Regions from separate parts of the Glutamicibacter sp. BS14 genome, predicted to be linked through region 4. Evidence: riboswitches for the same ligand, from Rfam matches in the RefSeq annotation. Region 4 holds a riboswitch; each other region holds the start of a gene.
The links. Region 4 has a riboswitch for thiamine pyrophosphate ahead of AC1Z36_RS07235 (ECF transporter S component). Riboswitches for the same ligand answer to the same signal wherever they lie in the genome.
Positions count from the first base shown of each region.

Region 1 (7,472 bases), 330 kb from region 4:
GTCATCTTCTTGCCCTCGGCTGCTGGGCCGTTGTAGAACACGGTGGTGTTCTTAGCAAGAATGGTGATGCCCTTCTCGCGTTCCAGCTCACCTGAGTCCATCACGCGATCTTCGGTTTCACCATGGCTGTCGAATGCGCCAGTCTGCTGGAGCATGGCGTTGACGAGGGTGGTCTTGCCGTGGTCAACGTGCGCAACGATGGCTACATTGCGAAGTTCATCGCGAGTAATGGTGTTTGCTGACATGCGTGAAGGCTCACTTCCGCTCGAAAATTTGGGTCTGTGGAGTCGGGGCCAAAGTCGACCCAACAATCCAGTTTACGCGCTCGAGACTCATAGTCTGTTGATCTGTGTCAGAACATACAGGAATTTCATGTATCTGTCGCAAAGAATTCAGCGGATTAACCGCGTTGGCATCCAAAAACGCAGCTTGCTAGGCCCAAAGTTGACTTCAATTTCCGGGAGTTCAGCGTCTAGCAAGCCGCCGCATTTTTCTATGGTGGATTTTGAACCGATGTTATCGGAATCACAGGTAACCAGCGCATGTTCAATTCCTGATTCGCGAAGTTCCTGCAACCCGAATTTGCACAGTTCCTGTGCCACACCACGGCGACGATACTCGGGAACTACACCATAGCCGATATGTCCGCCGACCTGAAAAAGGCTCTCGTTGATTTCATATCTGACGGAAACCCGGCCCACCAGGTCCCCCTCGTCAAAGGCGGCGAACAGCGCCGAGCGAACCCAGCCTTCTGGAATGTGCTCGCCTCGGCGCCCTGCCTTCATCCGGTAGATATAGTCCTCCCAGTCCTCGGCTGCAGACCAAGTCGGCAAGAACTCGAAGTCTTCGCGAAGCATCAAGTGGTGGGCGTCGATTGCCTGCTGTTCGTCCTGGCTTTCCAATTCACGGATCTCCAGCGTCTTTCCCAACGTCATAGCGCCAGTATGCCAGAGCGCCTCCACTTCCCACCGGTGAATTGCGCGCCAAAGATGCGCCTGAGCCCTAGTAGGCCACCTGCTGGCCCCGCACTTGCCTGGCCCATTCCACGGTTCCGCCGCTGAGGCTGTAGACGGCAATGCCTGCATCCCGACCGGACATGGTGATCCGCGCTGCCTGCTGCGAACGGGCACCGGTTTTGCACACGAATACGACCGCCGAAGCGCTGTGCGCGAGCTTTCCCAGTCCCCGTTCTTTGAGCTGCGCGAGCGGAAGGTGCTGGCTGTGCGGGATCGCTATGATGTCGCGTTCCCAGGATTCGCGCACATCCACCAGCAATACCGGTTCTTCCGTTTCCAGCTCCGCTAGCTGCTGAACCGTGAGCTCCGGGACATGCCCTTCGGCAGCGCAGGAAACCGGCTGGTACTCCCCCAGCCCGGTCACCGGCTCACGTTGCGGATCCCTGGCGAATTCGAGGGTCCGCACAGTGGCTTCCAGCGCATCATAGAGCCAGAGCTTGCCGCTCAGGGTGGTCCCGATTCCGGTAATGAGCTTCAGGGCTTCGGCGCACATCACCGAACCGATAACGCCGCACAGTGCGCCGAAGACTCCTCCTTCGGCGCAGCTGGGCACGGAGTCCGCGTCGGGGATTTCCGGAAAAAGATCACGCAGCATCGGGCCGGTGCGCGGATCGAAGACGGACACCTGCCCGGAGAACTGGAAGAGGGTTCCCCACACCAGCGGGGTGCCGGTGATTTCCGCGGCATCATTGGACAGGTACCGCGTGGCAAAGTTGTCGCTGCCGTCGATGACCAAGTCATATTCACTGAAAAGTGCCACGGCGTTGGATTCATCCAGCTTTTCATCCACGGTGATGATCTGGACGTTCCGGTTCTGCTCGTGGGCCATCCGCCGCACCGAATCCACTTTCAAGCGCCCTGCATCCTGTTGCCGGTGCATGGTTTGTCGTTGCAGATTGGACAGCTCGACGGTGTCATCGTCGATGACCCCGAGGGTGCCGATTCCCGCAGCGACCAGGTAGCTGGCAATGGGACTGCCCAGGCCCCCGGCTCCGATAACCAGCACCTTGGCGTTGGCGATGCGGCGTTGCCCTTCTTCTCCCACCCCGGGCAGGGACAAGTGCCGGGAGTAGCGCGCCAGCTCTTCCGGTTCCAGCTCCGCGCCGGGTGCGACCAGGGCTTCCCGGCTCACGAGAAGTCACCGACCAGGGTTTGCATCATGCCTTCGGCCGGCGATGAGGCCAGTGCGGTATCGCGGCGCGGGATCCGGCCAGCGAGCCGCGCGGCGCGCCCGGCACGCACAGCATCCTTCATGGCCCTGGCCATGAGCGGCGCGTTGTGCGCCCGGGTCACCGCACTGGCCAGCAGCACCGCGTCGCAGCCGAGCTCCATGGCCAGGGCCGCATCCGAGGCGGTGCCCACCCCGGCGTCAAGGATCACCGGTACCTGCGCGCGGGAGGCGATGGTGGAAATATTGTGCGGATTCAGGATCCCCAGGCCCGAGCCGATCGGCGCTCCGGCCGGCATGATTGCCGCAACCCCGGCGTCTTGCAGGCGTTGGGCAAGTGCCGGATCATCATTGGTGTAGGCGAAGACCTGGAACCCGTCGGCCACTAGTTGCTCGGTGGCCGCATGCAGTTCCAGCGGGTCCGGCAGCAGCGTGTGCTCATCGGCAATTACTTCGAGCTTGATCCAATTGGTTTCCAGAGCTTCACGGGCCAGGTGCGCGGTGAGGATCGCATCGCGGGCGGTGAAGCATCCAGCAGTGTTGGGCAGCGCAATCACGTTGTTGCGCTGCAGCAGTTCATACACGTTGCCTGCGCCGGCCGCCGAAAAGTGGCGGATGGCCACGGTGGTCAGTTCCGTTCCGGAGGCCCGCAGGGCGCTTTCCAGGGTGGTCAGCGAACTCGCTCCCCCGGTGCCGAGGATCAAGCGCGAGGACAAGGTGCGTCCGGCGATTTGGAATGGGTCGCTGTGGATGTCCAGCTCGGTGATGTTGCGCGTTTCCATGCCTAGCCTCCCTGGGCCGCGGTAACGAGTTCAATGCTGTGCCCTTCGGCCAGCAGGTAGCTATTCCAGGCGCTGCGTGGAACGACAGCGCCATTGACGGCGGCGGCAACTCCGAGCTTGCTGCCGTCAGCGGCCACCGAGTTGGCGTCCAGTTCCTTGCCGATTTGCGTGCTGATGAATTCGCGAAGGGTGGTTCCTTCGTCCAGGTTCAGTTGCCGTGAATTGAAATTGATGCCGATGCTTGTCATGGTTGCTGCTCCGTTCGGTGAGCGGTCTAGGTTGCGTTGGCAAAGCGGTGGGGATCCACAGCCTGGTGCAAGGGGTGGGATTGGTGGCCGTGGGCGAGATCCGCAGTGAGCGTTGCGCCCAGCGGAGCCAGCAGCACGCCGTGCCGGGAGTACCCGGTGCAGAGCAGCAGCCCTGGATCAAGGCGTCCAAGCAGCGGCCGGTCATCTGGCGTGGCGGGACGTGCCCGGGCCGTTGCCTCGTTCAGCGTGCAGTCGCTGATGCCGGGGACCAGCTTTCTCGCGTTGTCCAGCAGCAGGTGCATCGCGCCAATGTTCACCGCTTGTTGCCGGTCTTCACGGACGCTGGCGCCAAGGACGAGGCTGCCGTCCCTTCTCGGCACCAGATACACCTGTTCCCGGTGCACGATGCCGCGGATGGTGCGGGTGATGAGCGGCGGGCCTGCTGGTCCCTGGATCCGGAGGATGTCCCCGTAGACCGGGCGCAGCGGAAGTTCGTTCAAGCCATCGAGGGTGCCAAGACCGGTGGCCACGATGGTCTGCTCCGCTTCGAGGATTCGGCCCGATGCGGTCCGCACAGCGGTGGTCCGCTTCCCGTCGGTCACCAGTGCCTGCGCCCGTTCCTCGACCAGGTGCGGACGCAGATGCTCCAACAGGATCTTGACGATGGATCGAGGGTCGACCTGGTGGTCATCTTGGCACAGGACCGCGCCGGCAATATTGGCGGCCAAGGCTGGTTCGAGCTTGCGGGCTTGGCTGGGCAGCAGCTTTTGCGCTGACAGGCCGAGGGATATCTGCAGTTCGGCCAGCTCGTGCAGGGCTTCGCGGTCCGCAGGCTCTGCGGCGACAACGAGCGTGGAGTTCTGCAAGTAGTCCGGGCGTTGCCCGGTGGCCGATTCGATGCGCTCGATGAACTGCGGATAGGCGGCATTCGAGGCGGCAAGCAGCTGGTGCAGCGGGCCATTGCCCCAGACCGTTTCAGCTGCCGGGGCCAGCATTCCTGCTGCCGCGTAGCTTGCACCTTGGCCGGGTGCCGGATCGATGAGGGTGACGGTGTGTGCGCGTGATTCCAGCTCGAACGCGACGGCCAGGCCGATTATCCCGGCGCCAACAATGTTGACATGCACAAGGGCACGCTTCCTTCCTACGGCGGCATGACCCGCATCAGGTGTAGCGGTCGGCTCGGTGCCCTCTCAGCCTGGTCGATTCAGGCTCCCGCGGATTACAGCGATTATAAGCATGATGCAGCTCATAAAGTCGAACTTCATTGAACGCAGTTCCGTCATCTTCTGTGATGTACTTGCTGACATGGCATTCCATGACTTCCCTATCGTGCTTCCCCAAGGTTCTGCGCTATCCAGCACCATCATCTCGTTGGAGCAAGAACTCTTGGAATCCAGCCAACGCCATAGCCAGGAGCAATTGCAGCGGCGCTTGCATCCTCGGTTCGCCGAGGTGGGAGCCAGCGGGCGAGTCTATGATCGCGAGGCCATCATTGCCCAGCTGGCCCGGGAGCCGGCACGGGATGCCGGGGCGTTGAAAGTCGAAAGCCCGGTGGCTCTCCAGCTTTCAGACCAGCTGGTGCTGCTGCGCTGGAAGCTGCTCGCCGGTTCCCCCAGCGAACGCAGTTCACTGTGGATCCATGAGCAGGGCCGCTGGCAGCTGCTCTTCCACCAGGGCACGGCCGCCGCTCATCCGCAGCCATCCGCAGGACCGGAGGAAGCCGTGCATGCCGACGGTGAATTCTCGGTGCGCCGGCTGCGCCTTTCGGATGCCGAAGCGGTCTACGAGGCATTTTCCTCGAACCCCGACATGTTGCGCCAAGGCGACGCCGATTCCCCGCAAAAGGCTGAGTCGTATGTGCGCGCACTGCTGGAGGCCGGGGAACGCCAGCAGGCGTTGGCCGTCGCATATCGGGATCGGCTGGTGGGACTGGTGTGCGGTACGGTAGACCCGGCCAATCGGAACGCGTGGATTTGGTATTGGATGAACCAGAATTACCGGGGCCGGTCGCTGGCCACCCGCGCCGTGGCAACCTTAGTGGATTACCTGTTCGACGAGCTGGGACTGTACCGCTTGGAGCTGGGCTTGCGGGCAAATAATCCCGGGTCGAAGCATGTGGCAGAAAGCAACGCCTTCCTGCACGAAGGTGTCGAACGGGGCAAATTCCTGGTTGCCGGAGAACGCATCGATGTGCACACCTACGCACGGTTGCGTACCGATGGCGGCTCTGCGGTCATGCCCTTGCCGTGGGGCACGCAGCAGTAGCTTGGCGGGCATCAAAAAAGTCGCGGAATCCGGTCTTGGATTCCGCGACTTCTTATCTGTCCCTCAGGTTTTGTGATGCGTGGTTAGATGCCTGGGCTCGATGCCGGTGGCGTCGAGTCCGGGCCATTGGTGGTCTGTTGGGCCTCCATCTTTTTCAGCGTGCGGGCCGCAGCATCACGACCGCCGAGGCCAAAGGCCAGAGCCGCTGCCAATGCTGCGCCAATGACGATTGCGCCGAAGGCCATGTTGATGATCGAATCGGCGATACCCATGTACTTCAGGCCCATCGCCACGAACAGCGCAATTGCCGTGTAGCGGATGATCTTCGAAGCAGTAGTGTCACCCAAGAAGCGGCCAATGACGTTGGCGATGACGAAACCTGCGGCGATAATTGCTGCGCCGAAGAGGATCTTGCCGCCCAAGGCCAGGATCTCATTGAGGATATTGGTGATCGCTGGGAAGTTCAGCATCTGGGCCGCCATCACACCGAAGAACAGCACGATAGCAATCTTGACGATGCCAGCGATGATTCCCGAAGCGCTCTTGCCCTCGGGAACTACGCCCCACTGGGCAACAACAGTGTCGGTACCCACGCCGTGGAGGGAGGATTCAAGTAGCTGCCCGACGAACTTGGCAATCAGGATACCCACGGCCAAGAGCACCAAGGCCATGACGACCTGCGGGATTGCGGTGAAGACCAGCTGCAGCATCTGCTGAGCAGGTACCGAAATTGCCGCGATGCCCAGAACCTGTAGGGCTGATATTGCGACGACTAGCAGGATCAAGGCGAAGACGATGTTGGCAATGATGTCAACGATCTTCGCTTGGGATTCGCGAGACTGAACTTCATCTACTGGTTCGTTGCCTGGGGTGACCTTGCGGACCAGTCCGCTAAAATCGACAGTTCCCAAACCGGTCCTCAGCAGCTGGCGAACAATATTCGCGATGACGTAGCCAATGAAGAAGATGAAGCCCGCACCGATGAGGTTGGGGATGAAGGCCATGACGCCGCCGAGCATGCCCTGCACCGGCGATAGCACTTCGGATAGAGCGAAGACTTGCAGGATTGCCACGAGGCCGAAGAGCCAGACAATCAACCCCGCGACCTTGCCCAGGGATTGGCCTATTTGTTCTCCGTCATTGCCCTGCCTTTGCAGGAACTTCACCCTGTTCACCAGTTTGGCGGCAGCCCAACGAACTATGCGTGCAACTAGCCACGTAATGATGAGGATGATTAGCGCGATGCCAACCTTTTGTAGCATCGACGCCCAGTCGATATTGCCTAAAACGTTCTCAGACTGCATTGCTGCTCCTTCAACGTAGGGACAATCCGACCCTACGATGAAGGTTCTCCGCTGACTAGGGCAAAGACCCATGCTCCCAGCTTGAATCATTGGACTTTCACACTCGAATTGCGAAAAGCTGACTATATCCCGATGGATTCAACGAATTCCGAACAATAAGGCCCTACCGACAACCGATCCACGCAATATTAGAAAGTTCGCGGCTGCGTCCAAACCCGTGAATTGCCATGGAAGCTATTGCGGATTCAGCCATTGATCTTTATCAATCCGGCAATTACCGGAAGTCCCGCTACCTAGTTGATGACTTCGCTCCGCACGGAAGCACCCAGTTCAACGGTGCGGGAGACGGTGCAGTATTTGTCATGCGAAAGCTTGACGATGCGCTCCACCATGCTGGCTGCCTTGCGGCCTTCCTCGGTGTCGGGGAACTTCAAATCGAAACCAAGATGAATGTCCTCCATCCGGCTCGCCGAGTTCTCAGAGACCTTGTAGCCGCCCGCTTTGACTTCGAATTTCTCAGGCTCGCTTCTCCTGGTGGTCGCCACATCAACATCAATTGCGGAACACCCTGCGATGGCAGCAAGCAGCAACTCCACCGGGGTTAGCAACCCTTCGCCCTGGCCGAATTCTAGGCTGGCTCCCGATTCGAGGCTGGTGGCCTTGTACTTGCGTGCCTCGACGCGTTCGAT
Region 1 covers NZ_CM167801.1:1,862,294-1,869,765, reverse strand. Annotated here, with positions in the region: gene typA (translational GTPase TypA) at 1-245, opposite strand, end outside; gene AC1Z36_RS08910 (GNAT family N-acetyltransferase) at 393-935, opposite strand; gene moeB (molybdopterin-synthase adenylyltransferase MoeB) at 1,003-2,148, opposite strand; gene AC1Z36_RS08900 (thiazole synthase) at 2,145-2,966, opposite strand; gene thiS (sulfur carrier protein ThiS) at 2,969-3,214, opposite strand; gene thiO (glycine oxidase ThiO) at 3,241-4,338, opposite strand; TPP riboswitch at 4,336-4,440, opposite strand; gene AC1Z36_RS08885 (GNAT family N-acetyltransferase) at 4,520-5,479, shown strand; gene AC1Z36_RS08880 (mechanosensitive ion channel) at 5,563-6,783, opposite strand; gene AC1Z36_RS08875 (OsmC family protein) at 7,077-7,472, opposite strand, start outside.
Region 1: it holds a riboswitch for thiamine pyrophosphate, as region 4 does, so the genes downstream of both, thiO (glycine oxidase ThiO) here and AC1Z36_RS07235 (ECF transporter S component) in region 4, are expected to answer to the same signal.

Region 2 (7,472 bases), 1.0 Mb from region 4:
GTCCGCTAGCAATGTATGCCTTGCGGAACTTGTAGTGGCACACCGCGATACCCACCCAGGCAATGAAGCCGGAGAGGCCCGAAACGTTCAGCAGCCAGGTATATGCCGAGCCTTGGCCGATGATGGCGGTCAGGAAGCCGAAAAGGCCTACCGAGGCGGTTAGCAGCATTGCCGGCATGGGCACGCCGCGCTTGTTCAAGCGGGCGAAAATCTTTGGCGCCTTGCCGTCCAACGCCATCGAATAAAGCATGCGTGCAGAGGCATATAGCCCGGAATTGCCTGCGGAGAGGATGGCCGAGAGGATCACCGCATTCATCAGGGCCGCGGCGAATGCTACGCCCGCACGCTCGAAGACCAGGGTGAATGGCGAGGTGGTGATATCCGATGCCTCCGAAGACAGCAGCGATGGATCCATATACGGGATCAGCATGCCAATGACGAAGATCGCGCCGATGTAGAAGAGCATGATGCGCCAGAAGATCGCCTTGATGGCGCGTGGGATATCGCGCTGGGGGTTCTCGGCTTCGCCGGCGGCCACGCCGATCAGTTCGGTTCCTTGGAAGGAGAAGCCGGCAATCATGAAGACCGAGACGATGGACAGCCAGCCGCCAACAAATGGCGCTTCGCCATCGGTCCAATTGCTGAAGCCCGGGGTGGAATCACCCAGGATGCCGAAGATCATCGCGACACCGCAGATCAAGAAGACCACCACGGTGATGACCTTGATCGCGGCCAACCAGTATTCGCCCTCGCCAAAGGCCTTGGCGGACAGCGCGTTCAAGCCGGTGAGCAGCACCAGGAAGATGGCCGCCCAGATCCACCCCGGGGCATCAGGGAACCAGTAGGACATGATGATGCCGGCGGCTACCAGCTCGGCAGCCACGGTGATGGCCCAGTTGAACCAGTAGTTCCAGCCGATTGCGAAGCCGAAGTGGCGGTTCACGAAGACCGTTGCGTAGGTCTGGAAGGAACCAGCGACCGGAAGGCGGGCGCTCATTTCTCCCAACGACTGCATCAGGAGCAGCACCATCATGCCGATCAGCGCGTAGGCCACCAGCGAACCGCCTGGGCCAGCTTGGGCAATGGTGCCGCCGGACGCGACGAATAGTCCGGTACCAATCGAGCCGCCAATGGCAATCATCTGCATATGGCGAGCTTTGAGGCCACGCTTCAGACCGTCCTGGGACGGTGCGGGCTCAGTCATGCGTTACATCTCCTGATGCTTGAAAATTTCCAACCTATCCATCCAAGCACCCTGACAAGCCATAACGCTATGAACCGCGCTACAGTAAGCGATCAATAATCTTTCGCTTAGCCCATGAATACGGAGGATATATTGCGCTCAAGGTGTCAACTACGGTCGTTTTGTTGAGTTCTGAGCGCATCTGCGAAAGCCGTTCGAATCCATGTTTGCCGTGGTAAGCCCCCATTCCACTCGGTCCGACGCCACCAAAAGGCAGGGTTGGAACGATCATCTGGGCCAACGGAGCATTGTGCACTATGGAGCCGGCTCGCACCCGATCAGAGAAAATCGACTGCAGGCGCGGACTTTCGCTCATCAGGTAAGCGGCCAGCGGTGATGGCCGCCGGGCAATGAATTCGAGGGCTTCCTCGAAGGTTTCCACCTCGATCACCGGCAGGATAGGACCGAAAATCTCTTCGGTCATCAAACTTCCCTCGAGGTCCACATTGCGCATGATGCTCGGAGCGATGCGCAAGGTATCCTCGTCGTATTCGCCGCCGAAAACCACCTCGCCCTGCTCGAACATCGACAACAGCCGGTCAAAGTGCTTGCGGCTGACGATGCGGCCAAAGTCCGGATGGGTCAGCGGCTCCTTGCCGTAGAAGCTGGTGATGGCCTGGCCCAGGCGCTTGATGAGCTCAGACGAGTCGCCCACGCTCAATACGTAATCCGGGGCCACGCAGGTCTGGCCGGCATTCATGAATTTGGCGTAGGCCAAGCGCTTTGCGGAAGCCAACGAATCGTTTTCCACCACGGCCGGCGACTTTCCGCCCAGTTCCAAGGTGGTTGGTGTCAGATGCTTCGCAGCCGCTGCAGCCACGATCTTGGCCACGCGTTCACCGCCGGTGTAGAAAATATGATCCCAGCGGGCGCCGAGCAACTCCGTGGAGGTATCCACCCCGCCTTCAACTACCGCGTAGACACGTTCGTCGAGGTAGACCGGGAGGAACTTGGCCAAGGCGCCTGAGGTCGCAGGAGCCAGTTCCGATGGCTTGATCACCGCCGCGTTGCCGGCAGCAATGGCCGCGACCAGCGGTGCGAGCACCAGCTGAACCGGGTAGTTCCAGGCGCCGATAATCAGCACGACCCCCAGCGGGCGCGGCTCAACCTTGGCAATGGCTGGTTGCAAAGCCAGCGGTACCTTGACGCTGGTGGAATCCATCCATTCAACGAGGTGGCGCTGGGCGAAATCTATTTCTGCCCGCACCACGTCGATTTCGGAGAATTTGGCTTCGGTGGCACTCTTGCCCAAGTCCTCGGCCAGGGCCTGGACGAAGTCTTCCAGATGCTCTTCGAGCATCTTCTCCAGGGCCTTGAGCTGCTGCAGGCGGAAGCGTCGCGGATGCGTGATCCGCGTGTCCGCAGAACGCCGCAAATGGCTCAGCACTGTTGCTATGCGCGATGGATGCTCGTCCACCGGAGGTGCGGAATCACCGACCGGTTCGGGCAACGGAGTGGAAGTAAACAGACCCATGATTTGAGCGTACGTCACTGGGACTATTTTTCATCGTTTAATTCGCCGGAGGATTCAATATGTATCAAATAGTTGATACATTGATTTCCATGAACCAGTTCTCGGCGAGCGCCATATCCATCGCTTTCGTTGCCGCAATCATCTGCGTTTGGTTGCGTTCGGTGGCGCACAGGCGTGGAACACCAGCTATCGACCGGGCCCGATCCCACTCGTTCTGGTGCGCATTGATCGCATTCTTTGCTTCAACCTCATGGGATTTGTCCGAGACCTGGCGCGTTTCAATGACCGAACCCAATTCAGGTTCGGCTCTCGCTGAAGCACTCACTCCGGGGATCTGGGTTCTTCTGGTTTACCTCATCGGCTTGTTCACTTGGCCCAAGGAACTCCAGCCAGTGCGCACCGCTTCATTAGAGGCCCGCAGCCTGACAACTCCATTTCCCAAGGCCCTAGGGGCTTTCGTTGGGCTTTTGCTGCTGATCGCGGTCGGCTCCCTGTGGCCGGCGTCCAAAGTCGAAGGGCTCGTTGGCGTTCCGGCCTCGGAATTCACGACCTTTGATTTTGACGGCATCTATTCATACGCGTCGGAGGGTCCGTATGATGGGCGGTTGCCGGGCACACAGATGCTCCCGGTATTCATCGTGGCCCTGGCAGGGATCATCGTGGCCGCGGCTGTGATTACCGTAGTTATCCTGAAAAGACCTGCCTTGGCCGGCATCTCGGCCGAAGACAACCAAGCGTTGCGCACGGTCTGGCTCAACCGCTTGATGCGCAATATCGGCATCGTCTTGCTGGCCTTCACCGTGTCGGTGGTCAATTACTCGCAGGCTAATTCGCCGGATGGACAGTACGAGTTCGTTAGCTATGGCGCCCTTGCGGTCGCCCTCACGTTGCTCTTCTGGGGACCGCGCTCTACATTCTCAGCTCAATCCACCACCAGGGAACGGACCGCCTTCTCGCGTTTGCGTGATCAACTATTCACCTTGCAATACGTAACTGCAGCACTCACCTTGCTCAGCGTTGCAATCGGCTGGTCATTCTTGCCACTGGATGACGAGCTCCAGATGCCTACCAATGAGCGAACTACGTGGATCTTAATGATCTTTGCCGGTGCGGCTTTGAGCTATGCCGTTCTCAATGCGCTTTATCTCAGCTACGTCAGCACGGTGGCCCGGCAGGCGTCTGCAGCACCCAAGTACCACGCGCCCCTGCCCTTGTGGTCCTACATCGCCGCTGGCTTGCTGTTTGCCACCAGCACCTATTTTCTGCTCGATCCGCCGCTGGACTATTTGTGGGGCTTCGTGCCTCCAGGCAAGACAATGGTTGCAGGCTTGATCCTGCTGTTGCTGGCAACCCATCTTGGATTCGTCTGGTTCTCCCGCCGGGCAATTATTCCCTGGGCTGTCTCGTCGGCCGAAGAAATCTGGTACCGCAAGGTCCTGGAACTGCGTTCAATGCGTGTTAACACCAGTGCAGTGGTAGCCATGCTGCTCATTGGCTACGGATTCCCGGCCGGGCTGGGACTCTTTGCATTGCTCATCTTCGTTGTCCCAGCAGTCATTTTCCTAGAGCGCCCCGGTAGCGCCTTCGTGCGGGAACATCAGCCGGCAGCTACTTCATGAGCACGCAGATCAGTGTTGACCTCCAAGCAGCTACCCCGCCCTATGAGCAGATCCGCTCGCAGATTGCTTCACTGATCTCCTTGGGAGATCTGCCCTCGGGGAGCAAGCTGCCTACTGTGCGTGCGCTGGCCACGGACCTCGGCGTCGCTGCCGGTACAGTGGCGCGCGCCTACAAGGAGCTGGAAGCCGAAGAGCTGATCACCTCCCGGCGCCGTGCCGGCACAGTGGTCAACGAGCGGCCGCAGCCGGTGGATACCAGTGAAGATCTCCTGGCCGCCGTGGATCACCTCTGGGCGTTGGCGGTCGCGCAGAAGGTGGATGCGGCCACGCTCAAGGCCTTGGTGGCGCGGCGCGAGCGTAAGTAACTTGTCCTCGGAACCGGTTGTGCGTACGCTCTATGGCAGTGACACGGGGTGTCGGATCAACCGACTGAGATAAGACCCGTAGAACCTGATCTAGTTCACGCTAGCGGAGGGATGTCGCATGGCTTTGCATGCAGTTGCCCAAAAATACCGGCAACAATCACCTTTGGTTTTTTGCCTGACCAATACCGTCGTATCCAATTTCACCGCCAATGTCTTGCTGGCATCCGGGGCTTCCCCGGCCATGACGGATCTGCCCGGAGAGGCCGGCCCATTCGCGCAGGCAGCTTCAGCCGTATTGGTGAATTTGGGAACTCCAAGCACTGAACAGCTGACCGCCATGGAAGAAGCTGTGCAGTCGGCGAGCGCTGCAGGCACCCCCTGGGTCCTGGATCCAGTGGCAGTGGGAGCGCTTCCGGTGCGCACGGAGTTTGCCCGGCGCATTGTCCGGCAACGCCCGACCCTGATTCGCGGCAACGCCTCGGAAATCCTGGCCCTGGCCGGCCGGCAATCTGCTTCGCGCGGTGTCGATGCCTTGGATGAGGTTTCTGCCGCCTTGGCGGCGGGACGCGAACTGGCCACGGAACACGACTGCGTAGTGGCCATTTCCGGCCAGGCTGACGCCATCATCGACGCCACGCGTACCGTCTTGGTGCATACCAACGGAATTGGCTTGACCCGGATGACAGGTGGCGGCTGCGCCTTGGGCGCGGTCTGCGCCGGGATGGTTGCGGTCCACGATGACCCGTTCGAGGCCACCATCGCAGCCCACGGTTTCTATGGCCTGGCCGCGGAAAAGGCCCTGGCTGGCAGCTCCGGTCCGGGCAGCTTCGCAGTTGCCTTCCTTGATGCGCTGTCGGCTGCCGATCCCGGGGAACTGAAGACTTTGAAGTACGAGGAATTGAACCATGCATAATTACGGCGCTTATCTAGTAGCCAACACTGACAGCTGCACCCCACGCAGCACCCTGGAAGTTATCGAGGGCGCCGTCGCCGGAGGGATCGGGTGGATCCAGCTGCGCGCCAAGGATGAAAGCGCCCGGGAATTCTTCGAGCTGGCCTGCGCGGCTGCCAAGCTCACCGAGGGCAAAGCCCAGTTGCTGATCAATGACCGCATTGACGTCTACCTCGCGGCACGGGCTGCTGGCGCAGCAGTGAACGGCATCCATATCGGGCAAAAAGATGTGCCGGTACAGTTGGCTCGCCAGATCATCGGCGAGGGCATCATCGGCTTGAGTGCTTCCAGCGATGAGCAATTGGCCCAGGCGAACAAGGACGCCTCGGTGATCGACTACCTCGGTGTAGGAGCCATCCGCGCCACTCCGACGAAAAAAGACCATCCTGCTCCCCTGGGGCTGGACGGCTTTGCGCGAGCCGCTGCCTTGGCCAAGCTGCCCTGCGTAGCGATCGGCGCAATTACCCAAGACGATGCCGCCGCGATCCGCGCCGGCGGCGGCGCAGGCCTGGCCGTGGTCCGCGCCATCTGCAACGCCGAAGATCCGCAACTTGCCAGCGCGCAGCTGGTCGCAGCCTGGGAGGCCTCGAAATGAACATCCTATCCATCGCAGGCTCCGATCCTTCCGGCGGCGCCGGAATCCAAGCGGATCTGAAGGCCATTGCCGCCAACGGCGGCTACGGAATGTGCGTGATCACCGCTTTGACTGCGCAAAACACCCATGGGGTATCCGGAGTTCAGGCGATCAGCGGCGATTTCGTCCTCGCGCAGCTCGAAGCCGTGAGTACAGATATCCGCATCGATGCGATCAAGATCGGGATGCTGGCCAACGCCGAGGTGATCCGCGCAGTCACCAGCTGGCTGGAAACTGTTGACGCCCCCGTCGTGCTGGACCCGGTCATGGTGGCGACCAGCGGGGATCGCCTGCTCGACGACGAATCGGCCCTTGATTCACTGCTGGATCGCGCCACGGTGATTACCCCGAACCTGCTGGAGCTGGCCAGCTTGCTGCGCGAGCCTGTGGCCCCTTCCTGGGACGAAGCCCTGCTTCAGGCCCAGCGGCTGGCTGCCAAGCACGGCACGCTGGTGCTGGCCAAGGGCGGGCACCTGGCCGGGGCGGATTGCCCCGATGCCCTGGTGTCGGCGGGCGGGGTGCAGCTGGAGCTGCACGGACCGCGCCATGCCACCAGGAACACCCACGGCACCGGCTGCACCCTTTCCAGCACTCTGGCTACCCGCTTCGCTGCCACTGGAGATTGGATCGCCGCGTTGGAGCAGTCCAAGTCCTACCTCTCCAAGGCCATCGCAGCGGCCGACCAATTGCAGGTGGGCAGCGGCCACGGCCCGGTCAACCACTTCATCGACTTCTTCGGCACGGCAGATCCCATGGGCGACTGGTGGCAGAAGATCCAGCCGATCCGCGAGGAAATCGACCAGCTGGATTTCATCACCCGGCTATCCGAGGGCACCTTGGACCGGGATGACTTCCACTACTACATCGCCCAGGATGCGCTGTATCTGCTGCGTTACGCCAAGGTGCTTTCGCTGGCCAGCTCGATGGCGCCGGATCTCGGTGCCCAGCGTTTCTGGTCGCGTGGCGCCAACGGCATCCTCGATGGCGAGCTGCAGCTGCACGGCAGCTACCTGGATGAGTTCGCTGATACGCCCAGCGCCACCACGCTGAACTACACCAACCACCTGGCCGCCAGCCAGGAGAGCTATGGGGAGCTGATTGCCGCGATCCTGCCTTGCTACTGGCTGTACCAGGACATCGGCAAGCGGCTGGCGGCAGCCAACCATGCCGAGCATCCTTATCGGC
Region 2 covers NZ_CM167801.1:485,125-492,596, forward strand. Annotated here, with positions in the region: gene AC1Z36_RS02335 (amino acid permease) at 1-1,204, opposite strand, end outside; gene AC1Z36_RS02340 (aldehyde dehydrogenase family protein) at 1,284-2,717, opposite strand; gene AC1Z36_RS02345 (hypothetical protein) at 2,807-4,336, shown strand; gene AC1Z36_RS02350 (GntR family transcriptional regulator) at 4,333-4,701, shown strand; TPP riboswitch at 4,736-4,830, shown strand; gene thiM (hydroxyethylthiazole kinase) at 4,820-5,614, shown strand; gene thiE (thiamine phosphate synthase) at 5,607-6,248, shown strand; gene thiD (bifunctional hydroxymethylpyrimidine kinase/phosphomethylpyrimidine kinase) at 6,245-7,472, shown strand, end outside.
Region 2: it holds a riboswitch for thiamine pyrophosphate, as region 4 does, so the genes downstream of both, thiM (hydroxyethylthiazole kinase) here and AC1Z36_RS07235 (ECF transporter S component) in region 4, are expected to answer to the same signal.

Region 3 (7,472 bases), 150 kb from region 4:
TGGCTGACGAAGCAGCCCTGGCTGCCGCTATCGAAAAGAACAAGGCCAAGCTCGTGTGGGTTGAAACCCCTTCGAACCCGATGATGACCATCACCGACATCGCCAAGGTCGCTGAAATCGCCCATGCTGCCGGCGCATTGCTGGTCGTGGACAACACCTTCGCCAGCCCATTCCTGCAGCAGCCGCTGACCCTGGGTGCTGACATCGTGGTCCACTCGACCACCAAGTACATCGGCGGCCACTCCGATGTGGTGGGCGGTGCGGTGATCGTCAAGGATGCGCAGCTGGCAGAAAAGATCGGCTTCATCCAGTTCGCTGTGGGCGCCGTCTCGGGCCCGATGGACGCCTTCTTGACCACCCGCGGCCTGAAGACCCTGGGCGTTCGCATGCGCGCCCACTCGGAGAACGCCGCACAGGTTGCCGGGTGGCTGCGTGAGCGCAGCGAAGTCGAGCGCGTGCTCTACCCGGGCTTCGAAGACCACCCGGGCCACGAGATTGCCAAGAAGCAGATGTCCGGCTTCGGCGGCATGGTGTCCGTCCAGTTCAAGGGCGGAGAATCAGCGGCCCGCAAGATTGCCGAGAGCACCAAGCTATTCACCCTGGCAGAATCCCTGGGCGGCATCGAATCGCTGATGAACTACCCGTCGGAGATGACCCACGCTTCAGTGAAGGGTACCGAGCTGGCGGTTCCGGTGAACCTGTTGCGCCTGTCCGTTGGCATCGAGGACCCTGCGGATTTGATTGAAGACCTGGATAAGGCCTTCGCCAACCTGTAAGAACCAAGCGCAAAGGACCTGGGTTCCGCTGCCCGCAAAGGGCAACGGAACCCAGGTCCTTGGTGCTTTGAACGAAGTTCCGGATCGGCTACCGGCGGCGCTTGGCCGGTTTGGGATCCACGATCTTGAAATACCTGTTGCTCGCTGGCATCCACATCAAGGCCACGCTGAACATGATGATGGCCGCCAACAGCGAATAGCGGCCGAATCGCAGCAACAGCGGCAGCGCGGTAATCAGGCCCAACCAGGACAGCTGGGCGCGCGCGGCCCGGTCCCCGGTGAATAAGCGGTAACCCAGCACACAGCAGGCAAGGCCGGCAGCGGCGAAAAAGATCATCAGCGCAATGGCTCCGAAATCCAGCGCGGAATCCTGGATATGCTCGTAAGCCAGGAAGCCTCCGAAGCCGAGAAAAAGCACTCCGGCTAGGAGCCATAGCATTTGGGCGATGAACAATCCGCCTGGGGTGGGCTCATCTGGACGTCGCGGAAAAAGTGGTTTCTTCACGTTCTCAACCCTACGTGCTTTGGTGCGGTGCCCGATCTCACACGCTCTCGACACTGACAATAGTGGCCTGTTCAAGCTAGCATTAAGTGTTCGCGAACATCAGGGTATCCCTCTCGCATCCAGCCCAATTTTTGAGGCCGGAGCCTTCTCGTGTTGTATTTTCCGCAAAGTGTGTGCGGGTCTTTATGTCATAGGGGAGCGCTTGATGAGCGTGACTTGTATCTGACTGTGCAGCCTATACGTCGTTTCTTTGGGGACGGCCAAGGCCTATCCCCTAACGAATGAGGTAATTCTTCGTGTCTTCTGACATGCCCGTAAACACCGACGACAACCAGACCCCGGAAGAGCCAACCGTGCTCTTCTCCGAACTTGGCCTGGATGCCCGCGTGCTTGCATCGCTTGCCGACCTTGGCTACGAAAAGCCATCGCCAATCCAGGCAGCGACCATTCCACTGCTTCTCGAAGGCCGCGACGTTGTCGGCCTGGCCCAGACCGGTACCGGCAAGACCGCTGCTTTCGCGCTTCCTGCCCTGTCCCGCATGGCAGAGCTGGCTGACACCAATGGTCCAGCCAAGACCCCGCAGATCCTGGTTCTGGCTCCAACCCGCGAGCTGGCCCTCCAGGTCGCCGAAGCCTTCACTTCCTACGCCAAGTACCTGCCGAACTTCACCGTTCTGCCAGTGTACGGCGGCTCGCCATACGGCCCGCAGCTCAACGGCTTGCGCCGTGGCGCCCAGGTAGTCGTTGGTACCCCAGGTCGCGTTATCGACCACATCAACAAGGGTTCCTTGGACCTGTCGAACCTGCAGTACGTTGTCCTTGATGAGGCCGACGAAATGCTGCGCATGGGCTTCGCCGAAGAGGTCGACAAGATCTTGGAAGCTACCCCGGAGGACAAGCAGGTTGCCCTGTTCTCGGCAACCATGCCACGCACCATCCGCCGCATCGCTTCGGAATACCTGCGCAACCCGCAGGAAGTTGCCGTGAAGTCCAAGCAGTCCACCGGCACCAACATCACCCAGCGCTACCTGCAGGTCATGGGCGCCCACAAGCTGGACGCCATGACCCGCATCCTGGAATCCGAGTCGTTCGAAGGCGTTATCACCTTCGTCCGCACCAAGATGGCTACCGAGGACCTGGCCGACAAGCTGAAGGCCCGCGGCTTCACCGCGGCTGCCATCAACGGCGACATCCCTCAGCAGCAGCGTGAGCGCACCGTGGAAAACCTGCGCTCGGGCAAGATCGATATCCTGGTTGCTACCGACGTGGCAGCTCGTGGCTTGGACGTTGAGCGTATTTCGCACGTTATCAACTTCGACATCCCGCATGACACCGAGTCCTACGTGCACCGCATTGGCCGTACCGGCCGTGCTGGCCGCTCGGGCGACGCGATCCTGTTCATGACCCCGCGCGAGAAGTACTTGCTGCGTGCCATCGAGAAGGCTACCCGCCAGCCGGTGACCCAGATGCAGCTGCCTTCGCTGGATTCGGTCAATGACCGTCGTATCCAGAAGTTCACCGATCGCATCGACAAGACCATCAGCGGCCAGGACCTGACCACCTTCCGCGAAATCGTGGAGAAGTTCGCTTCCGAGCACGAAGACCTGGACCAGCTGGAAATCGCAGCTGCACTGGCTCTGATGGCCCAGGGCGGCCGCCCGCTGCTGATGACCGAACCAGTCATGTCCCCTTCGAAGAAGGCACGCATGGATCGCCCAGAGCGCGGCGAGCGTAGCGAACGCGGTGACCGTGGCGATCGCGGTCCACGTGCCCGCAAGACCGCTGCCGAAGGCAACGCCATGTACCGTCTGGCCGTAGGCCGACGCAACCGCGTGCAGCCGGGCTCGATCGTTGGCGCACTGGCCAACGAGGGCGGCTTCGATTCTTCGGAAATCGGCGGCATCGAGATCCGTTCAGACCACACCCTGGTCGAGCTGCCAGCAGAGCTGAGCAAGGACCAGTGGCGTGCACTGTCCAAGACCCGCATCGGCGGCGAAGCCATCGAGCTCGAGCTCGACAATGGCCGCAGCCCGCGCCGTGACGACGAAGGCGACCGCGGTGGCTTCCGTGGCGGCCGTGGTGGTGGCTTCGGCGGCGGACGCAGTGGCGGCCGTGGCGGTTTCGGTGGCGGACGCGGCGGCGGACGTGGCGGCTTCGGCGGCGGCGGACGCGGCGGCAAGGATCGCTTCAGCGACTCGGGCCGCAGCGGTGGACGTCGCGACTACTAAGCCAGTCGCACGCAGCTGAACAGCATTGAATAACGCCCTTGGGGCAAGCCGAAAGCTTGCCCCAAGGGCGTTTTTCGTGCGCCGCAGGCTATTTACGGAGCAGGAGTTCCCACCGGGATCCCGTCCCCGAGATAGACCGTGCCGCCGCTTTCCAGGAACTGCTTGCTTTTCTGCGCCATCCCGGCCAATGCGGCTTGCGCCTCGGCCGAGCCGTACTCGTCGCGGATATCCTGGGAGATGCGCATGGAGCAGAACTTCGGCCCGCACATGGAGCAGAAGTGGGCGGTCTTGGCCGGCTCGGCCGGCAAGGTCTCATCATGGAATTCCTGTGCGGTGACCGGGTCAAGGGACAACGCGAACTGGTCATTCCAGCGGAATTCGAAGCGCGCCTTGCTCAGCGCATCATCCCGCGCTGTGGCACCCGGGTGGCCCTTGGCCAGATCGGCGGCGTGCGCAGCGATCTTGTAGGTGATCACCCCGGTCTTCACATCATCCCGGTTGGGCAGTCCCAGATGCTCCTTGGGGGTGACGTAGCAGAGCATCGCGGTCCCGTACCGTGCGATCTCCGTGGCGCCAATGGCGCTGGTGATGTGGTCGTAGCCCGGGGCGATGTCGGTGACCAGCGGGCCCAGGGTATAGAACGGCGCCCCGTCGCACAGCTGCTGCTGGCGTTCCACATTCTCGCGCACCAGATGGAACGGGATATGCCCCGGGCCTTCGACCATCACCTGCACATCGTACTTCCAGGCGCGCTTGGTCAGCTCGGCCAGGGTGTCCAGCTCGGCGAACTGGGCGGCGTCGTTCGCATCTGCGATGGAGCCCGGGCGCAGCCCGTCGCCCAGCGAGAAGGCCACGTCGTACTGCGCGAAGATCTCGCACAGCTGATCGAAGTGGGTGTAGAGGAAATTCTCCTGGTGGTGCGCCAAGCACCAGCCGGCCATGATGGACCCGCCACGCGAGACCATGCCGGTGACCCGGTTGGCGGTCAGCGGGATGTAGCGCAGCAGCACCCCGGCGTGGATGGTCATGTAGTCCACGCCCTGCTCGCACTGCTCAATGACGGTGTCGCGGAAGATCTCCCAGGTCAGTTCGTTGGCTTCGCCGTTGACCTTCTCCAACGCCTGGTAGATCGGCACGGTGCCGATGGGGACCGGGGAGTTGCGGATGATCCACTCGCGGGTGGTGTGGATGTCATCTCCGGTGGACAGGTCCATTACCGTGTCCGCGCCCCATTTGGCCGCCCACTGGAGCTTGGAGACTTCTTCTGCGATGGAGCTGGTCACCGCCGAGTTGCCGATATTCGCATTGATCTTGACCAGGAACGCCTTGCCGATGATCATCGGCTCGGATTCCGGGTGGTTGATGTTCGCCGGGATGATGGCTCGCCCGGCCGCGAGCTCGCTGCGCACCAGCTCGACATCGCATTCCTCGCGCAGGGCCACATAGCGCATTTCCGGGGTGATGATCCCGGCACGCGCATAGTGCATCTGCGTCACGCGGGCTCCGCCAACGGCCCGCAGTGGCGGGGCTGAGCGTCCGGCCCATTCCGCGCTGGCCGTGCCGCGGCGGACCGCTGAGCGTCCGTCGTCGTGCAGGTTGCGTTCGCGGCCTGCATAGGTTTCCACGTCCCCGCGTTCCAGGATCCACCGCTCGCGGAAGGGTTGCAGGCCTTGGGTGGGCTCGCTTCCCGGTCCGCTGGTGCGATATACCGCCAGCGGCTCGTTGGGCTGTCCATTGGGGGAGTCTGCCAATTGGATCTGCGTGACGGGAACAGAAATTCCCGCAGATTCACGGTAGGCAAGGGTGTGGGCAGGGTGCTGTTCAATTTGTTCCACTGGGGAAACTCACTTCCTTCGCCGGCATTACCCGGACAGGTTCAACGGTCGCGGACGGCGATAGCCCGATCTCAGCCCTTGCCAGGGCACCCGTGTGGTCGCGAACAACTTAGCACGCTTGCGAGGAGAAAACGCAAACCCAGTGGTCAGGGCCTGACATCAAGGAAGTGGGAAGGGCCGGCTGTGGCGGGCCAGGATGCTTTTCATTGGCCGGAGACTCTTGCCGGGGGCACCTGGAATCCGGGGCGCAAGACGCGGCCGATAGCCGGTGCTGCAGCTTGGGGTGCGCCTTGGGCCATGCTCGCAGTGGCTACACGGCATCTGCGGGATAAACGAAAAGAGAGGCAATCTGGAACCAGATTGCCTCTCTTATTTCGAGCCCCCTGCCGGAATCGATCCGGCGACCTCGTTCTTACCAAGAACGCGCTCTACCACTGAGCTAAGGGGGCAACAGGTAAATACTTTACACAGGTTTTTGAGGTTTGCAAAATCCGTCGGGAATTTGTTGCTGAGGTCACAATATTCCTACTCAAGACCGGAATGGGCGGCAAGGAGCTGTTGCCTTCCTGGCGGTTTCCAGCACCCCGGTTCACGGCCCGGGATCCAGCTGCCGGGCACCGGAGCCGTGCCTGGGCGCCTGGGTGGATCGGGTGTTGCCCAAGTGCCGCTCGGTCAGGGGTTCTGGAGTGGGAAAAGGTGTCAGCGTTCCGAAGTTCCAAGCGGGGTAATTCGATGCTTGGCCACCGGGGATGATCCGCGGGATTCTATCCTGCGCGTCATGGCAAATCCGCGATTGACCGCGAGGAGCACTCTCGTGAGCATCGTCACCAGGGCACTTTTTGTCCCACCCTTCGTCCCCGGGGTAGCGAGTAAGAGGATAAATAGTCATTGACTAGTGGTTTTACAGAATTCTCCTGGTCTTTTCCGGGGTGATCCGCCGATTTTTCTTTGCCGGGAAATCCGTGTAGAGTATTTACTCGTTGCCCCCTTAGCTCAGTGGTAGAGCGCGTTCTTGGTAAGAACGAGGTCGCCGGATCGATTCCGGCAGGGGGCTCTGAGTGAGAAGCATTCTTGGCTTCTACTGGATTGCTTCTCACTTGTGGCGGCGTAGCTCAGCTGGTTAGAGCGCACGACTCATAATCGTGAGGTCCCGGGATCGAGTCCCGGCGCCGCTACCAAATCAAAGATCCTCGGCCTCGGCCGAGGATCTTTTTTGGTTTCCGGCCCCGAAGCAGCATTGTCCTTCGAGGGCATGAACGGCTAGTGATCCAAGTCCTTCTCCTGGTTCCCGTCCTTGGCTTGCTGAGCCAGCGACAGCAGCCCCTGGATCGCTGTCGTATCGAAATCCGCCTCTTGGCTCGGTGCCTGATTGGCATCATGGCCGTGGACTTCGGTATGCAAGCGCTGCATCTGCATGTCGAGTTTCGTCGCCATGGCCGCCGCGTCGGCAAGCTCTTGCACTAGATGTTCTGGAACTTCGCCCTCGTACTTGTAGAAGATCTTATGTTCCAGGCTTGCCCAGAAATCCTGGGCAATGGTACGGATCTGCAGCTCCACCACGACATCGACCGGGCCATCGGATAAGTAGACCGGGATCTGCACGATCGCATGGACACTTTTATAGCCGTTGGGCTTCGGGTTCTTGATGTAGTCCTTGATTTGGAGGACCTTCAGGTCATTCTGCGAGGTTAGCGTGTTCAGAACCTTGTAGATGTCCTTGACGAAACTGCAGGTAATGCGCACGCCGGCAATGTCGCTGATGTTCTCGCGAATGGCCGGCAGGGACGGGGAGATGTTCCGGCGGGAGACCTTGCGCATGATGCTCTCCGGAGTTTTCACCCGGGAAGTGACGTGCTCAATTGGATTGTAATTGTGCAAATACAAGAACTCTTCACGCAAGATCGAGACCTTGGTCAGCACCTCGTCCACCGCAAACTGGTACTCCATCATGAAACGCTGGAAATCATGGCGGAAAGCCTGCGTCAATCGCTGCAGCTCGGCCGGCGAAGGGGCGGTCTCGGCAGCTGCGATGGCCACTGCACGAGTCTTGTCATCAAATGGGACAGAAATCCTGGATCACCTCAGCAGATTATGGCCCGGCCCGCGGTACGGTTCCGGTGCAGTTCCA
Region 3 covers NZ_CM167801.1:1,677,749-1,685,220, forward strand. Annotated here, with positions in the region: gene AC1Z36_RS07920 (cystathionine gamma-synthase) at 1-776, shown strand, start outside; gene AC1Z36_RS07925 (hypothetical protein) at 865-1,281, opposite strand; gene AC1Z36_RS07930 (DEAD/DEAH box helicase) at 1,590-3,509, shown strand; gene thiC (phosphomethylpyrimidine synthase ThiC) at 3,602-5,344, opposite strand; TPP riboswitch at 5,341-5,448, opposite strand; tRNA gene AC1Z36_RS07940 (tRNA-Thr) at 5,722-5,793, opposite strand; tRNA gene AC1Z36_RS07945 (tRNA-Thr) at 6,327-6,398, shown strand; tRNA gene AC1Z36_RS07950 (tRNA-Met) at 6,446-6,522, shown strand; gene AC1Z36_RS07955 (GTP pyrophosphokinase) at 6,605-7,381, opposite strand.
Region 3: it holds a riboswitch for thiamine pyrophosphate, as region 4 does, so the genes downstream of both, thiC (phosphomethylpyrimidine synthase ThiC) here and AC1Z36_RS07235 (ECF transporter S component) in region 4, are expected to answer to the same signal.

Region 4 (7,472 bases):
AAACCGGCATCCTGCCAGGCACCACGCAAAGCGCCATTTTCGACGCCGCGGCCCAGGATGGCTGGGAGCTGGGCTACGGCCCGTTGCGCCCGGAAGACCTGTACCAGGCCGATGGCGTGTGGCTGGTTTCCTCCATCCGCCTGCTGACCCCGGTGCGCACCATCGATGCCAAGCCGTTGCGCCTGGACGCTGAGCTCCATGAAGAGCTCAGCGCCCTGAGCGAAGCAATCCGCTAGGACCACACCAAGTTGTAGGTCCCTGCCAGCACGGCCGCAGCCATTGCGGCCGTGCCAAACAGGATCCCCGTGGCCAGCACCATGCCATCACGCCAGGTGAAGGTGGCCGTGCGAATCCATGTGCGCTTGGCCGTGCCAAACCCCTTGGCCTCCATCGTGGTGGCCAACCGTCCGGCGCGGCGAATCGCTTGCACCAGCAAGGCCAGCACCTGGCCGAGGGTTGCCTTGATGCGTTGGCCCACGGTGCCGAAGTTCCCGACACCGCGAGCGCGCCGGGCCAGCGTGAGCGTGGTGAATTCTTCCACCATCAACCCGAGTAGGCGCATGCCGGCCAAGGCCCCGAGCACAAACCGGTGGGGTACCTTCAGCTGCTGAGACAGCGCCCCGCCCAAATCGCTTGGATTCGTGGTGGCCAGCAGCAAGATGCACGGGATGGCCAGCGCGAAAGCGCGCAGTCCGGTGGCAATGCCCCCGGCCACCGATCCCTCGGTGATGCTGAAGGCGCCGAATTGGGCGTAGACCATGCCGCTATCCTGGCCCACCAAGGCGATGCCCCACGCCGCAAGGATTCCGGCAATCAGCAGTGGCCACGCGCGCTTGAGGAATTTCAGCGGGCTCAGCCCTGCCAGGGGGAAGAACACCACGGTCGCCACGATCACCACCAGCGCCGAAACCCAATCCAAGGTGGTGATCAACGGCAGTGTTGCCGCAGCCACCGCACCGAGCTTGGCCAGCGGATTGATCTTCGCCAACCAGCTATGCCCTACCGGCGCATCAAGCACCGGCCCCTGTCGCGGGGTACCAGCTTCCGGGGTGCCGGCAGTGAGCACCAGGTCCCTTGCTTTGAGCACCGAGGCAAAGTGATCGTCGTGGGTCACAGCAATGATCGCGGTGCCCTGCTGCAATTCCTCAACCAGCAGCCCGGCCAGTTCCCTCCACGTATTCGCATCCTGCCCGAAGGTCGGTTCGTCGAGGATCAGCACCTGGGGGGATGCGGCCAGAACAGTGGCCACGGACAAGCGCCGCTTCTCGCCCCCGGAGAGAGTGAACGGGTTCGCGTCTGCCAAATGCGCCAGGCCCAAGCGTTCCAGCAACGCGTCCACGCGCGCTTGGACCTGGGCCGGCTCGTATTTCGGCGCATCGGCGCTGCTGGCCTGCGCGCGGCTGGGAGCGAAAGCCAGCTCTTCCCGAACGCTCTGGGTCACGAATTGGTGTTCGGGTTCCTGGAACACCGAACCGATCCGCCCAATCAATGCACCGGCCTTCCAGGCAAACGGGGAGTTGCCCAGACCGTCGGCCAGTTGCGCGGTGGCCGCCAACCCGCCGTCGGCCGGGACGAGCAATCCGCCCAAGGTCAAGGCCAGCGTCGACTTTCCAGCGCCATTCTCGCCGCGAATCACCGTCGCGGTGCCCGCTTGCACATTCACGTCCACCGCTTGGGTGCGCGGTGCCGTGGCGGTGCGGGCGGATACCAGCTGCTGCGCTTCCAGCAGCGTGGCACCGGCACCGTTCGTTGCCCGAGCCACCTGCGGGAAGTAGCCTGGAATCCACAGCCCGGCAGCAGCCAGCTCCTCGCGCACCGTTTCATCGGTGTACAGCTGCTGCGGGTCCAGATCGTGCGCGACTCCCCCACCGGGCTGCAGCACGATAACCCGGTCCACATGCTGCGCCCAGGCTTCAATCCGGTGTTCCACGACGACCAGCGTGGCACCGGAAAGCCGGGCGGCGTTCAGCACCGCATCGCGCAATAGCTCAATGCTCTGCGGGTCCACATTGGCAGTCGGTTCATCGAGCAGCATGACGCTGGGTTCCATGGCCAGAATGCCGGCCAAGGCCAACCGCTGTTTCTGTCCGCCGGAAAGTTGCTGGGTGCGGTGCTCGAAGGACAGCGCACCCAGACCCGCAGCGTCCAGCACTTCGGGGATCCGCTGGCGGATCAGTTCGGGATCCATTCCGAGGTTCTCGGCGCCAAAGGCCACGTCATCGGCGACCCTGCTTTGCACTACCTGGGTTTCCGGGTCTTGCTGCATCAAGCCCACCGGGTGGCTCCGGATGAAGGCATCGCTGCCATCTATGAGCAGCCGGCCAGCGACCTGATCGTCCTCATCCGCTTCCAGCAACCCGGCCATCGCGTGCAGCAAGGTTGACTTGCCGGCGCCCGATGGACCGACCAGCAGCACCTTCTCACCGGCGTGGATCACAAGGTCCAGTCCCGAGATGGCAGGATTCTGCCTCTCGGAGTGCTGCCAGCCGAACCCCGTTGCGGTGATGGCGGCACCGCGCTGGGTCAGCGAGGCTGCGCCGGAATTGGCAAAGGAACTCATTTTGCGCTTTCCAGGTGCGCACGCCGGCTCGGCAGGGCGCTCAGAGCGCCGGTCTTCGCCAGTCCGCGCGTGGCCAACCAGGACAGAAGCCCTGCGACGACTACGCCGGAAATGCCGGTGGCGATCACGTGGAAGATCTTCATTCCGGCGGTGTACTCAACATAGTAGGCCAGGATGTAGGCCTCGGAAATGCCGGCGAACAAGCCGGCGAACAAGCCTGCCAGCAGCGCCACGCCCAGGTTCCACTTGCGGTAGCGGAATGCTGCGAAGACCAGCTCTGCACCCAGGCCCTGGACCAGGCCGGAGATCAGTACGGTCAAGCCGTAGTGCGAGCCGAGCAGCGCTTCAACTACAGCGGCCAGCAGCTCGCAGTAGATTGCGGCGCCTGGCTTGCGGATGATCAGTGCGCCGAGCACCGCCGGGAAGAGCCACATGCCGGTGAGCAACGCGGTGGCTGGCGGGAAAGCTGCAAAGGCGAGCGAGAACAGGCCATAGCCGGCACTCCACGCCCAGAAAATGACCCCTGAAGCGACGGCGATCACCGAGGCGACGACGATATCAACTACACGCCAGCCGGTCCGCTGCTTCGAAACTGTTTCGTTCATTGCTGGTCCTCCTGTGGAAAGGAGGGGAGATGGACGGAATGAGGGCATACTGCCGCGCCTATCCGCATCCGAGATGCTCGACTTCCTTCGCCGGTACTAGCCGGGGCAGGTTCGAGGGTCTGCGATCTATCGCACTCTCAGCGTCTTGCGACTTTTTAAAAGTCTGACGCTCCCCTGTCGGAATAATTACTGCTCCCCCACCATACCGCAGGTATGCTGGGCAGAGGAACGATATGTCAAGAGCTTGATCGCGAGGAAAAAATGGATAAAGTGCAGAAACTTGCCACTACCGGTATCACCGTTGGCGCTGGCATGCTCGGCGGCAAGCTGGTTGATTTCCTTTGGTTGAAGGCAACCGGCAGCAAAGCACCACGCAAGGGCACTGAGGAAGCAGCGGAAGCTTCTTTCCGCCGTGCCTTAGGCTTCGCAGTCGTTTCGGCCCTGGTCGCAGCAATCCTGCAGACGGTGGCTGACCGCAGCGCCAACAAGGTTGTTGCCAAGTTCACCAAGTAAGCTTCGGCGTTGAGCCAAAAGCGGGAGCCGCCCAGAGGGGCGGCTCCCGCTTTTTCTCAATCTTGTTCGTCTGGCGATCCGGTCTTGGAAACCGGGGTGGTTCCGGTCGGCGGTGTTCCGTTGACCTTGTTGACCACGTGGCTCAGCTCATCGGAGAACAGGGTTTCCTTGGCAGCGTGCTTGGTCCGGTAGCCGGAACGGCCAATCATGTGGGCCGAAACCGGTGCGGTCAATAGCTGCATTCCCCAGGCCAGCACGAGTACCGGGACCACAGCCCAGCTGCGCAGGTAAATGGCCAGTCCAGCGAAAATCAGCAGGAAGCCGAGTACCTGCGGTTTGGTCGCTGCATGCATGCGGGTGAGCATGTCCGGGAAGGTCAGCAAGCCGATACCTGCGATCAATGACATCAGGCAGCCAAGGATCAGCAGGACGGCAACGAGGACATCGAGGAAGATTTCCATTAGGCGTTCCTCTGATCCGAAACGAAGCGCGAGACGGTCACCGAACCGATGAACCCGAGCATGCAGGCGGCCACGACGAACAGCAAGTAGTCGGTGTGCTTGTGCAGCACCATTTCCAGGCACAGCGCGGCGGAGATGATCAGCAGCATCACGTCCAGGGCCAGCACCCGGTCAAGGATTGACGGCCCCTTGGCAACACGGACCAGGCAGGCGACAGCACCGAGCCCGAGCATGATGCCGCAGATCCAAATGACGATATCCAGCATGTTACCCCTTCCTCGCATCAAAGTTCGGTCCGCATTCGCTCTTGATCGCTTCGTACTCGTCTCGGCTGCCAATAGCCATGATCAGCCGGCGTTCGATGTCCCGGATGCCGGCACGCGCCTTCTCCACGTCCGCAGGCGACTCGATGTCGATGTAGTGCAGGTACAGCGTCGACGAGCTGCGGTCCACGTCGATCACGAAGGAGCCCGGGATCAGCGTGAGCACGTGTCCCACGGTCATCACGATCAGGTCCGAGTCGGTGCGCAGCGGGACCGCAATGACCGCGCTGCGGGTGCGCTTCCCGCGGACCAGCGCCAGCCAGGCCACATGGACGCTGGCGGCGAAGACCTGTCCGAGGAACCAGATGAACAGCTTCAGGCAGTACCAGGCATTGATCCGGCCCGAAAGGACCACCGGCGGCAGCGGGAACAGGTTCACGATCAGCAGCGCGATGATCACGCCGAAGACCATGTTCCCCAGGGAGAAGTCCTGCCAGAGAGCACCCCAGACAAAGAGCAGCAGCAGAAGCAGCGGCCATTCCTGCTTGAGTGTCGCGCGGTGGCGCACACCGGAGGTATCCAGCGCATCGTCAATGCGCTGGTCACGCGGTTCAAAGTTCTTGTTCGGCATCATCCCTCCAATCAGAATGGCAAGATCGAGCTGATATACGGTTCGCGGGCAATCAGTTCCGCAGCCACCCGCTGGCAGAATTCGAAGATCGGCCCGGCAAAGACGGTCAGGGCGATGCCCGCAAGCACCAGCGAACCGGTGGCGTAGCGCATGCCCCACGGCAAGGAGTCGGCTTCCAGCTGCTTGGCCAGCTTCAACCCCAAGCGGGGGTTCTGCGCGCCGCCGGCCAACGTCTCGTCGGCAACCTGCGTCGCTTCGGCCACCAGGTCCTGGTTGGGCACCTCGGCATCAGCGGCACGGCGCCAGAACACACGGGCCCACACGCGGATGATCGCCATCAAGGTCAGCAAGCTGGTCAGCAATCCGGCGCCGATCACGACCCAGGTCAACGGATCAGCATCCTGCGCGGCCGCATGCATCAGCCCGAATTTGCCCAGGAACCCGGAGAACGGCGGGATGCCGCCCAGATTGATGGCCGGGATGAAGAAGAGCAGGGCCAATGCCGGGGAGAGCTTGGCCAGCGAGCCGAGCCGGGTGACATTCGAGCTACCGGCACGGCGTTCGATCAGTCCCGCCACCATGAACAGCGAAGTCTGCACGATGATGTGGTGGCCCACGTAGTAGATGGTCGCGGCGATGGCCAGCGGCCCGCCCACGGCCACGCCGAAGATCAGGTAGCCGATGTGGCTGGTGAGCGTGAAGGAAAGCATGCGCTTGAAGTCCGTCTGCGCCAGCGCACCGAGGATACCGATGACCATGGTCAGCGCCGCCACCACCAGCAGTCCGGCGTTGACCGAGCCGCCCGGGAAGAGCAGGGTTTCGGTGCGGACAATCGCGTAGACGCCCACCTTGGTCAGCAACCCGGCGAACACCGCGGTGACCGGGGCCGGTGCGGTCGGGTAGGAGTCCGGCAGCCACAGGGACAGCGGGAAGACCGCGGCCTTGATGCCGAAAGCGATCAGCAGCAGCACATGCAAGATCAGCTGCGGGCCCTGGCCCAGCTCGGGCAGCTTCACCGCAAGGTCAGCCATGTTCACCGTGCCGGTGGCCGCATAGGTCATCGCGATGGCCATCAGGAAGATCACCGAGGAAACCACGGAAACCACCACATAGGTGGTACCGGCGCGGATGCGCTCGGCGGTACCGCCCAAGGTCAGCAGCACGTAGCTGGCGGTGAGCAGGATTTCGAATCCGACGTACAAGTTGAAAAGGTCAGCGGCCAGGAAGGCGTTGGACACTCCGGCCAGCAGGATCAGGTACGCCGGGTGGAATATCGACACCGGTCCGGGCTCGTCCCCGTCGGCCAGGCCCTGGCTGGTGGCGAAGAGCAGCACAGCCAGCGAGACGACGGTGGAGACCAGCAGCATGAAGGCGCTGAACCCGTCGACCATCAGGGCGATGCCGAAGGGCGACTCCCAGCCGCCAATATGGATGGCATAGCTTTCCCCGCCCCATACGGCGGCGAGCATTCCCGCTTCGAGCACCAGGGTCAGGCACAGGATGCCGATGGTGATCAGGCGCTGCAGGCGGACCTGGCGGCGGGCCAGGAAGGCTGCCCCGGCGCCGAAGATCGGCAGCACCACGGCCAAAGGGGCTAGATCCAGGAAATTCACTCTTCCCCCTCGCGCACTGGGCGTCCTTCTTCATCGACGAATTCGGTCGTATCCTCGGCCACTGGCGAGTCTTCTTCCTCGTCGTAGGCGGTCTTCTGGGACACCTTGATATCTTCGGTGTCATCGGTGAGCTCATCAGCGCTGGTCAGGGTCCAGGACCGGTAGATCATCGCCAGCAGGAAGGCGGTCACCGCGAAGGTGATCACAATGGCGGTGAGGATCAGGGCCTGCGGCAGCGGGTCCGAGTACGAGTCGGCCGCCGCATCCGGCTTGAACAACGGCGCCGCGCCCTTGCGCCCGCCGCTGGTGAGGATCAGCAGGTTGATGCCGTTGCCCAGCAGCATGATGCCCAGCAGCACCCGGGTCAGGGTGCGTTCGAGCACCAGGTAGAAGCCGGCCGCCAGCAGCACGCCGGTGACTACGAGGAAAGTGATGTTCACGCTCATCGGCCAACTCCAGTCCGGGAGGCCTGGATCTCGTCGTGGCGCTCCACCGGGCTGCGGCCCTCGGAGAGCGAATCAATCTCACTGCCCAAAGAACGCAGCACGTCCTGCACGAGGCCAAGGACCACCAGATACACTCCAATGTCGAAAATCGTTGAGGAAACGAACTTGTGCTCGCCGAAGAACCAGAATTCCAGGGCATAGGTGGTGAAGATGCCATCACCCAGCAGCAGCGGCACGATGCCCACCAATCCGGCCAGCGCTATGCCGCCGCCGATCAGCATGCCCGGAGCGATGCGCATCGACTCGGAAAGTTCCACGCGGCCGCCGGCCAGGTAGCGGATGGTCAGCGCCAAGCCGGCGATCAGCCCGCCAGCGAAACC
Region 4 covers NZ_CM167801.1:1,528,244-1,535,715, reverse strand. Annotated here, with positions in the region: gene AC1Z36_RS07245 (aminodeoxychorismate lyase) at 1-236, shown strand, start outside; gene AC1Z36_RS07240 (ATP-binding cassette domain-containing protein) at 233-2,560, opposite strand; gene AC1Z36_RS07235 (ECF transporter S component) at 2,557-3,165, opposite strand; TPP riboswitch at 3,231-3,351, opposite strand; gene AC1Z36_RS07230 (DUF4235 domain-containing protein) at 3,436-3,678, shown strand; gene mnhG (monovalent cation/H(+) antiporter subunit G) at 3,735-4,139, opposite strand; gene AC1Z36_RS07220 (MrpF/PhaF family protein) at 4,139-4,405, opposite strand; gene AC1Z36_RS07215 (Na+/H+ antiporter subunit E) at 4,407-5,036, opposite strand; gene AC1Z36_RS07210 (Na+/H+ antiporter subunit D) at 5,045-6,646, opposite strand; gene AC1Z36_RS07205 (Na(+)/H(+) antiporter subunit C) at 6,643-7,092, opposite strand; gene AC1Z36_RS07200 (Na+/H+ antiporter subunit A) at 7,089-7,472, opposite strand, start outside.